2 regions of the Pandoraea morbifera genome follow, and region 1 is predicted to be linked to the other one. Evidence: riboswitches for the same ligand, from Rfam matches in the RefSeq annotation. Region 1 holds a riboswitch; the other holds the start of a gene.
The links. A riboswitch is a leader RNA that binds a small molecule or an ion and turns the genes downstream of it on or off. The one in region 1 is predicted to bind thiamine pyrophosphate.
Positions count from the first base shown of each region.

Region 1 (4,208 bases):
TGTTGGGCAGCACCGGCACCGCGAGGCGGCGCAGCGTCTCCCAGAAATGCCCTTCCGACGCCTGCGCGCCCGTGCCCGACAACTGGCGACGCAATGCCACCGTGACCATGCCCGGCCGCGCGGCGTCGATCGAGTCGTTGAGCGCCTGCAGCGACGGATAACGGGCCGTGCCCAGCAGGAAACGGCTGCCGAAACGGGTGTCGTAGAGCGTGAGCGCGTCGCGCGCGCTGCCGGCGGCCACGCTGGCGGATTCGGTGAATGCGTTCATGTCAGCCTCCGGCGACCGGTTGCACAACGTCGATCTTGTCACCCTGCGCGAGCGCGCGCGCGGCGTACTGGGTCTTGGGCACGAATTGGCCGTTGATGGCCGCCGCAAACGGCGGCTTCGCGCCATAGGCGGCCAGCGCCTCGGCCAGCGTCGCGGTCTCGGCCACGCTCAGTGTCTGTTGATTGATATGGATATCCATCTCGTACGGCTCCCTCTCATGCCTGGCGGAACAGGTCCGGCCACGGCCGGCTGGCTCGCCACGTCTCCCAGTCGAACGCCTGCCCCGACGGCGCGCCCGTTGTCTGCATCAATGCCTGCGCCAACGCGCACGCTTCTCCCGTCACCGCCGGAGCGATCAGGTAGCCGTGACGATAAAGACCGTTCACGCGCATCACCCGGGCGCCATCCCACTGCACGCGAGGCAGGTGGTCCGGCAGCGCCGGGCGGCAGTTCACATTCAGTTCCACGATGCGCGCCTCGCCGAATGCCGGATTCAGCGAATGCGCCGCCGACAGCAGTTCGAGCGCCGAGCGCACGGTCATCGGCGACATATCCTCCGATTCCAGCTCGGTCGCGCCAATCACGTACAGATCGTTTTCCTTCGGCGCGATATAGATCGGGTAGCGCGGGTGCAGCAGGCGTACCGGCCGCCGCAGCCCGATGCCCGGCGCGTGAATGCGCGCCACTTCACCGCGAACGCCGCGCAGTTGCGTCAACGCCGTGCGCGCACCGAGCCCACGGCAATCGATGACGAGCCCTGCCTGCGGATACGCGCCTTCGGCGATCTCGGTATGCCAGTGCAGTTCCGCGCCGGCCTTCGCCAGGCCGGCCGCCAGCGCACGCAGCAATTGACGGTTGTCGAGCTGCCCTTCGTTGGGCAACAGCCATCCCTCGTGAAAGCGACCGGCCAGCGCCGGCTCGACCTCACCCAACTGCGGCCCGGCCAACCGCTCCACCCCGCCACGCAGCAAGGCCGGCGGTGCGTTCGCGCGCATGCGGCGGTCGAACATCACGGATTCGGCACGATCGGGCTGATGCCACACGACCAGTGTGCCGTTACGCTGGAAGAACACCGGCTCGGGCAGGCCGTCGATGAGCCCCGGCCAGCGCTCCAGGCCAACCGCCCCCATCTCGACGATGCTCGGCTCGGCCACGGCAGCTTCGGCCAGCGGGGCGAGCATGGCGGCGGCCACCCAACCCGCCGCGCTCGAACCCTCGGCGTCGCCGCGTTCGTACAGCGCGACGCGCGCGCCCGCCCGAATCAACTGCCAGGCGAGCAGGCGGCCGGACAGGCCGCCGCCCAGAACGGCGATGTCGGGATGCGAAATCGGGGCGCTCATACGCGCAATGCCGCGCAGGCCGTAACGGCGCGCAGGCACTCGGGAAGCCGCGAAGATGTGTGTGGAAGGTAACGCATGGGGTCCTTTCCTCATGAAAGCAAAAGGACGAAACGGTGTCTGGACACCTTACCCCACTGGAGGAGTCGGAAACTTCCCACGCCGGTATTACCCGGGTCGGGTGCAAAGGGTCTCTCTCAGCCCCGCGTTCCTTTGTGACGCATGGTTAACGCTGACCGTTAACCCCCGCGTCCGACACGGAGCACCCCTGTTTCGCCCGCAGCCATTACAACATAGATGCCGACGCCCGTGCAAGCTGGCCTCCCGGGCGATTGCACGCTCGTCGCGTCTCGTTTTTTGACGAATCCCCCAGGCCTTGTAACAACGCGTAAACTGAATTTCGATGTGACGCGCGTTTCGGGCCGCAAATCGTGCAACGCAGCATCCTGAACAACGGTCAAACGAACCGTTTTCCCCATAACAGGTTGCCTCCTCGCGGCAATGCCGCCCGACGATCATGGTCCACACGCCGATGTCCTCTGCGTCGCCCGACGTCCCGCCGCCGGACGATCCGGCCACGCCCGCCCCCATCCCGCCGAAACACCCGAGCGCCTGGCAACTCATCCGCCCCTACTGGGTGTCGGAAAAGCGCTGGGAAGGCCGCCGGCTCCTGGCGCTGGTGGTCGTGCTCAATCTGGCCGTGGTGTTCATCAACGTGCGGCTGAACGCATGGAACGCGAGCTTTTACGACGCGCTGGACAAGCGCAACTGGCCCGTCTTCAAGTCGTCGCTCGTCGAATTCGCGATCCTCGCCTTCAGCTTCATCATCATCGCGACCTTCCGCACCTACTTCCGCCAGATGCTCGAGATCCGCTGGCGGCAGTGGGTCACCGATGCCACGCTCACGAAGTGGTTCGCGCATCAGGCGTACTACCGGATCGAGCGCGATCACCTGACCGACAACCCCGATCAGCGCGTATCGGAAGACATTCGCACGCTGGTGAGTTCCTCGCTCGCGCTGTCGCTCGACCTGCTCACCACGCTCGTCTCGCTGTTTTCGTTCGTGACGATCCTCTGGACGATCTCGGGCGCGGTGTCATTCGCGCTGGGCGGCATGAACGTGACGATTCCCGGCTACATGGTGTGGGTCGCGGCACTGTATGCGCTCGTGGGCTCGTTCTTCATCTTCAAGGTCGGCCGCCCGCTGGTGGGCCTGAGCTATCGCCAGCAGCAGGTCGAAGCCGACTTTCGTTTCCTGCTGGTGCGTTTGCGCGAATCGGCCGAGCAGGTGGCGCTCTACCGCGGCGAGGGTGCCGAGCTGTCACGCCTGAAAGCGGCGTTCGGCGCCGTGCGCGACAACTGGTGGCAAATCATGGTCGTGACCAAGCGACTGATTTTCGCGAACTCGATCTATGCGCAGATCGCCATCGTGTTCCCGATCATGGCGGCCGCACCGCGCTACTTCGCGGGCGCCTTCACGCTCGGCGTGCTCATGCGCATCATCGACGCGTTCGGGCAGGTCAGCGACGGCTTCTCATGGTTCGTGAACAGCTTCTCGACGCTGGCGGACTGGAAGGCGACGATCAACCGTCTGCGCGAATTCATGCGCGTGATCGACGCCGCGCCACGCGCGGGGGGCATCGACGTGCAGACGGCCGACCAGGCGCCCGCCTTCGCGGCAACCGACCTCACGCTCACGCTGCCCAACGGCGCCCCGCTCGTGGACGCCGGGTCGTTCACCTTCGCGCCCGGCTCGCGCTGGCTCGTTCGCGGGCGCTCGGGTTGCGGCAAGAGCACCATGCTGCGCGCGCTCGCCGGCCTGTGGCCGTTCGGCAGCGGGCGCATCGAGGTGCCCGCGAGCGCCCGCGTACTCTTTCTCTCGCAGCAAAGCTACCTGCCGATCGACACCCTCAAGGCCGCCCTCGCCTTTCCTTCGGCGCCCGACGCCTTCACCGACGCCGAATGTCGCGCCGCGCTCGACGCCGTGAAGCTCGATCAGTACGGCGACGAACTCCTGAGCGTCGCGCACTGGGCGCGGCGGCTGTCCGGCGGCGAGCAGCAACGGCTCGCCGCGGCGCGCGCGCTGCTGCAAAAGCCCGACTACCTGTTCCTCGACGAGGCCACCAGCGCGCTCGACGTCCAGACGGAAGAAGCGGTGTACGAAGCGCTGCACGCCAGCCTGCCGGCCACGACCCTCGTGAGCGTGGCGCATCGCGATACGCTTGGACGCTTCCATCAGCACACCCTCACGCTACCCGCGACGGCGGACGTCGAAAGGTCACGGGTGGTCGGCGCGGCCTGATTCGTTCACTTCATAAATATTATTGACGCGCCTGTTCCGGCGAGCAGGGGGTTTGGCATAATCACGAGCACCTCTGGCTTGCTTCGGGCACATCGTGACTACCCCCGCTTTCCCGTCCGGCCCGCGCGCCGCGCGCACCATTGTCGTGACCGGCGCGGCATCGGGCATCGGCGCCGCCATCGCGCGCCGGCTTGCCTCACCGGATACCCGCCTGCTCCTGCATACCCGAGGCGCCTCCGACGCGAGTCAGGCGCGGCTGGCGGACGTTCGTCACGCCTGCGAGGGATTCGGCGCCCAGTGC
Region 1 covers NZ_CABPSD010000012.1:29,207-33,414, forward strand. Annotated here, with positions in the region: gene PMO31116_RS18325 (thiazole synthase) at 1-268, opposite strand, end outside; gene thiS (sulfur carrier protein ThiS) at 270-467, opposite strand; gene PMO31116_RS18335 (FAD-dependent oxidoreductase) at 484-1,608, opposite strand; TPP riboswitch at 1,743-1,885, opposite strand; gene PMO31116_RS18340 (ABC transporter ATP-binding protein/permease) at 2,138-3,907, shown strand; gene PMO31116_RS18345 (SDR family NAD(P)-dependent oxidoreductase) at 4,002-4,208, shown strand, end outside.

Region 2 (4,208 bases), on a different contig from region 1:
TCAGGTACGGCGATAGATCTCGGCGCCGCTCTTGACGAACTCGACGGCCTTGACTTCCATGCCCTGCTTGAGGGCGGCTTCGTCCGTAATGCCTTGCTTGGCCGCGTAATCGCGCACGTCCTGCGTGATCTTCATCGAGCAGAAGTGCGGACCGCACATCGAGCAGAAGTGCGCGACCTTGGCCGAATCCTTCGGCAGCGTCTCGTCGTGGAACTCGCGAGCCTTGTCCGGATCGAGGCCCAGGTTGAACTGATCTTCCCAGCGGAACTCGAAACGCGCCTTCGACAGCGCGTTGTCGCGAATCTGCGAACCGGGGTGGCCCTTGGCGAGATCGGCGGCGTGGGCGGCAAGCTTGTACGTGATGATGCCTTCCTTGACGTCGTCCTTGTTCGGCAGACCCAGGTGCTCCTTCGGCGTGACGTAGCACAGCATGGCCGTGCCGTACCAGCCGATGGTCGCCGCACCGATGCCCGACGTGATGTGGTCGTAGCCCGGCGCGATGTCCGTCGTGAGCGGTCCGAGGGTATAGAACGGCGCCTCGTCGCAGTACTCGAGCTGGAGATCCATGTTCTCCTTGATGAGCTGCATCGGCACGTGGCCCGGGCCTTCGATCATCACCTGGACGTCGTGCTTCCACGCGATCTGGGTGAGTTCGCCCAGCGTCTTGAGTTCGGAGAGCTGCGCTTCGTCGTTGGCGTCGTAGATCGAGCCGGGGCGCAGGCCGTCACCCAGCGAGAAGGCGACGTCGTACGCCTTCATGATTTCGCAGATTTCTTCGAAGTGCGTGTACAGGAAGCTTTCCTTGTGATGCGCGAGACACCACTTGGCCATGATCGAGCCGCCGCGGCTGACGATGCCGGTCATGCGGTTGGCCGTCATCGGCACGTAGGCGAGACGCACGCCGGCGTGGATCGTGAAGTAGTCGACACCTTGCTCGGCCTGCTCGATGAGCGTGTCGCGGAACATTTCCCACGTCAGGTCCTCGGCCTTGCCGTTGACCTTTTCGAGCGCCTGATAGATCGGCACGGTGCCGATAGGCACCGGGCTGTTGCGCAGAATCCACTCGCGCGTTTCGTGGATGTGCTTGCCGGTCGACAGATCCATCACCGTGTCGCCGCCCCAGCGGATTGCCCACGTCATCTTGTCGACTTCCTCGCCGATCGACGACGTCACGGCCGAGTTGCCGATGTTTGCGTTGATCTTCACGAGGAAATTGCGGCCGATGATCATCGGCTCCGATTCCGGGTGGTTGATGTTGTTCGGGATGATGGCGCGCCCGCGAGCGATTTCGCTGCGCACGAACTCCGGCGTGATCTCCGCGGGGATGCTGGCGCCGAAATGCTGGCCGGGATGCTGGCGCGAGAGCAGCTTCGCCAGACGCTCGCCCTGCGGGCCGGTCTGGCGCACGCTCTCGATGTACTCCTGACGGCGCAGGTTTTCGCGGATCGCGACGTATTCCATCTCGGGCGTGATGATGCCCTGGCGCGCGTAGTGCATCTGCGTCACATTCTTGCCGGCCTTGGCACGACGCGGCGTGCGATGCAGGCCCGGGAAGCGCAGGTCGGCCGTCGCGGCATCGTCGGCGCGCTCGCGGCCGTAGGCCGAGGTCAGGCCGGGTAGGGCTTCGGTGTCGCCGCGCGCCTCGATCCATGCGGCACGCAGAGCCGGCAGGCCGGAGCGGATGTCGATCTTGGCGTTCGGATCGGTGTACGGACCCGAGGTGTCGTACACGTAGATCGGCGGGTTCTTTTCGCCGCCAAAGCTCGTCGGGGTGTCGGCTTGCGAGATTTCACGCATCGGCACCTGAATGTCGGGGCGCGAGCCTTGCACGTAGATCTTGCGGGAATTCGGCAGCGGTGCGATCGCGGCTTCATCCACGCGCGCGTTGGCTGAGAGGAACTTCGGGTTGGCGTTCATGCAATGTCTCCTGGCGGGGCACGTGTTGACGCCGACAATTTCGGCGCAAAGCGGCTCAGGAGCATGAACGGGGGCGAGGAATTTCTACGCTCCCTGCGCTGGCATTATCCAGATCAGGTTCTAAGGGTATTTCTCACCCACAACTCACGTTGCAGGACCCCTGCGCTTAGCTTTGCGGCAACGATACACCGACATGCCGGGCGAGCACAAGCACGATGTGTCCCGAAAAACGTGAACGGATGATGGTGCGGCGCGTCATGCAGGCTGCATCCGGGATGCGGGCAAACCGGATGGCGAATTATGGCGCCGCGCGGGCTTTGTCATCGTTCTCGAACGCGCGCGCAAGCCGTTGCGCAACGTCTGCAGCCTGGGTTTGCGGCACATTGGTGAAACTCATGACGAGCGCGGGCGGCATTGTCCGGGCAACGCTGAAAAACGATAACGCACCTGGCGCGAGACCCTGCGCGAGCGCGGCGCGGCACAGGTCGCGATCCTGGCGATGCGCTTCCAGCCAGCCGAGCAGGTGCATGCCGCCCGCCTGCTGCGCGAGTTCCAGGCGCGTGCCGACGTATTGACGCAGTGCCTGCGCAAGCGCGGCGCGGCGCTCGCCGTACAGTTGCCGCATTCGCTTGATATGGCGGCTGAAATGCCCCTGAGTGATGAAATCGGTCACCGTTGCCTGCTCGATCCACCCCTGGGCAGGCGAGGCGAGCGAAGTGCTGGCCACGAAAGCGTCGCGAAGTGAATGCGGCACGACGAGGTATCCGAGACGCAATCCGGGAAACAACACCTTGCTGAACGATCCGGCATAGAGCACGCGCTCGCCGCCGTCGAGGCTCTTGAGCGCGGGCAGCGGTGCGCCGGTGTAACGGAATTCGCTGTCGTAATCGTCCTCGACGATCCAGGCATCGCGCGCCTGCGCCCACGCCAGCAGGGCCAGCCGCCGAGCGAGGGGTAGTGTGACGGACAGCGGCGATTGATGCGATGGCGTGACGACCGCAAGGCGCGCGTCGGGCGCCGTGCGCTCGCCGGCCGCCACATCGATCCCATTCGCGTCGACGGGCACGGGCACCAGCGTGGCGCCCGTCATGCGCAGCGCCTGCCATGCGCGGAAGTAGCCGGGATCCTCGCACCACACGGCATCGCCCGGGTGGAGCAACACCCGGGCGATGAGCGAGAGCGCGCCCTGGTAACCCGCCGTGACGATGATCTGCGCGGGGTCGCAGCGGATGCCGCGAGCGATGGCCAGATAGCCGGCGATGGCGTCGCGCAACGGCGCCCAGCCGACGGCGCTTTGGGAATGAAGTCCGTCGGCACCGAGGTGCCGCGCGTGACGCGCCGCCAGGCGAGCCCACAGTTTGCGCGGGAATTCGTCGAGCGCGGGCATGCCGTTCTGCATGGGTAACGGCATGCCCGCCGCGTTCAACGGGAGGCTGCCGGGGTTCTCGCCGAAGTCGCGCCAGGCGGCGCTGCCCAGGTCGCCGGACCTGGCGCCGCGCGACCCGATGGTCGCAGGCGGCATGACCTTGGCGGCCAACTGCGGGTTGACGCGACTGCCGGCCGCCCCCCGCCCGATAACGAATCCTTCGGCGACCAACCGCTCGTAAGCGGCTTCGACAGTGCCACGCGCCACGCCGAGTTCGCTGGCGAGCGCACGGGTCGATGGCAGGCGCGACGCGGGCGCGAGCTTGCCGCAGAGGATGCCGTCGCGAATCCGCTCGTACAACGCGCGATACGCAGGCAGGCCGGCGGACTGAGGGGCGTCGGCCAGATGCAACACCGCGAGCGCGGACGGACTCGATTTATCGGACATGGCACACGGTTCCAGGACGGTGACTCGGGCGGCGGACGGCGGGTGTCGTGCCAAGACGATCCGACGGTCTTGGCGCGCCGTGCGAGCCGCGCGGTTCGCCCGACCGGGAATATGCGCGGCTTGGCTCACTATGGCCTAGCAATTTTATTCGCTTTTGGCTCTTCTGATTAAGACAAGACGTGCGTATCGTCAACGATGAGAATTCCCGATACGAACCGACCTCAACCGAACGGAGAGCATCCATGCTGCGTCTGAACTACATCAAAGCCGCCCCGCGTCCATATGAATACCTGGGCACCTTGAGCCACTACTTTCACGATTGCGGACTGCCGGGCGGTCTCGTGGAACTCGTGTGGCTGCGCGCCTCGCAGCTCAATGGCTGCGCGTACTGCATCGACATGCACGTGAGCGACGCGCTGAAAGTCGGTATCGAGCCGCGCCGCCTGCACTTGCTCGACGCCTGGCGCGAGACGGAGTT
Region 2 covers NZ_CABPSD010000009.1:191,390-195,597, forward strand. Annotated here, with positions in the region: gene thiC (phosphomethylpyrimidine synthase ThiC) at 1-1,917, opposite strand; TPP riboswitch at 1,991-2,089, opposite strand; gene pdxR (MocR-like pyridoxine biosynthesis transcription factor PdxR) at 2,216-3,730, opposite strand; gene PMO31116_RS16120 (carboxymuconolactone decarboxylase family protein) at 3,973-4,208, shown strand, end outside.
Region 2: it holds a riboswitch for thiamine pyrophosphate, as region 1 does, so the genes downstream of both, thiC (phosphomethylpyrimidine synthase ThiC) here and PMO31116_RS18335 (FAD-dependent oxidoreductase) in region 1, are expected to answer to the same signal.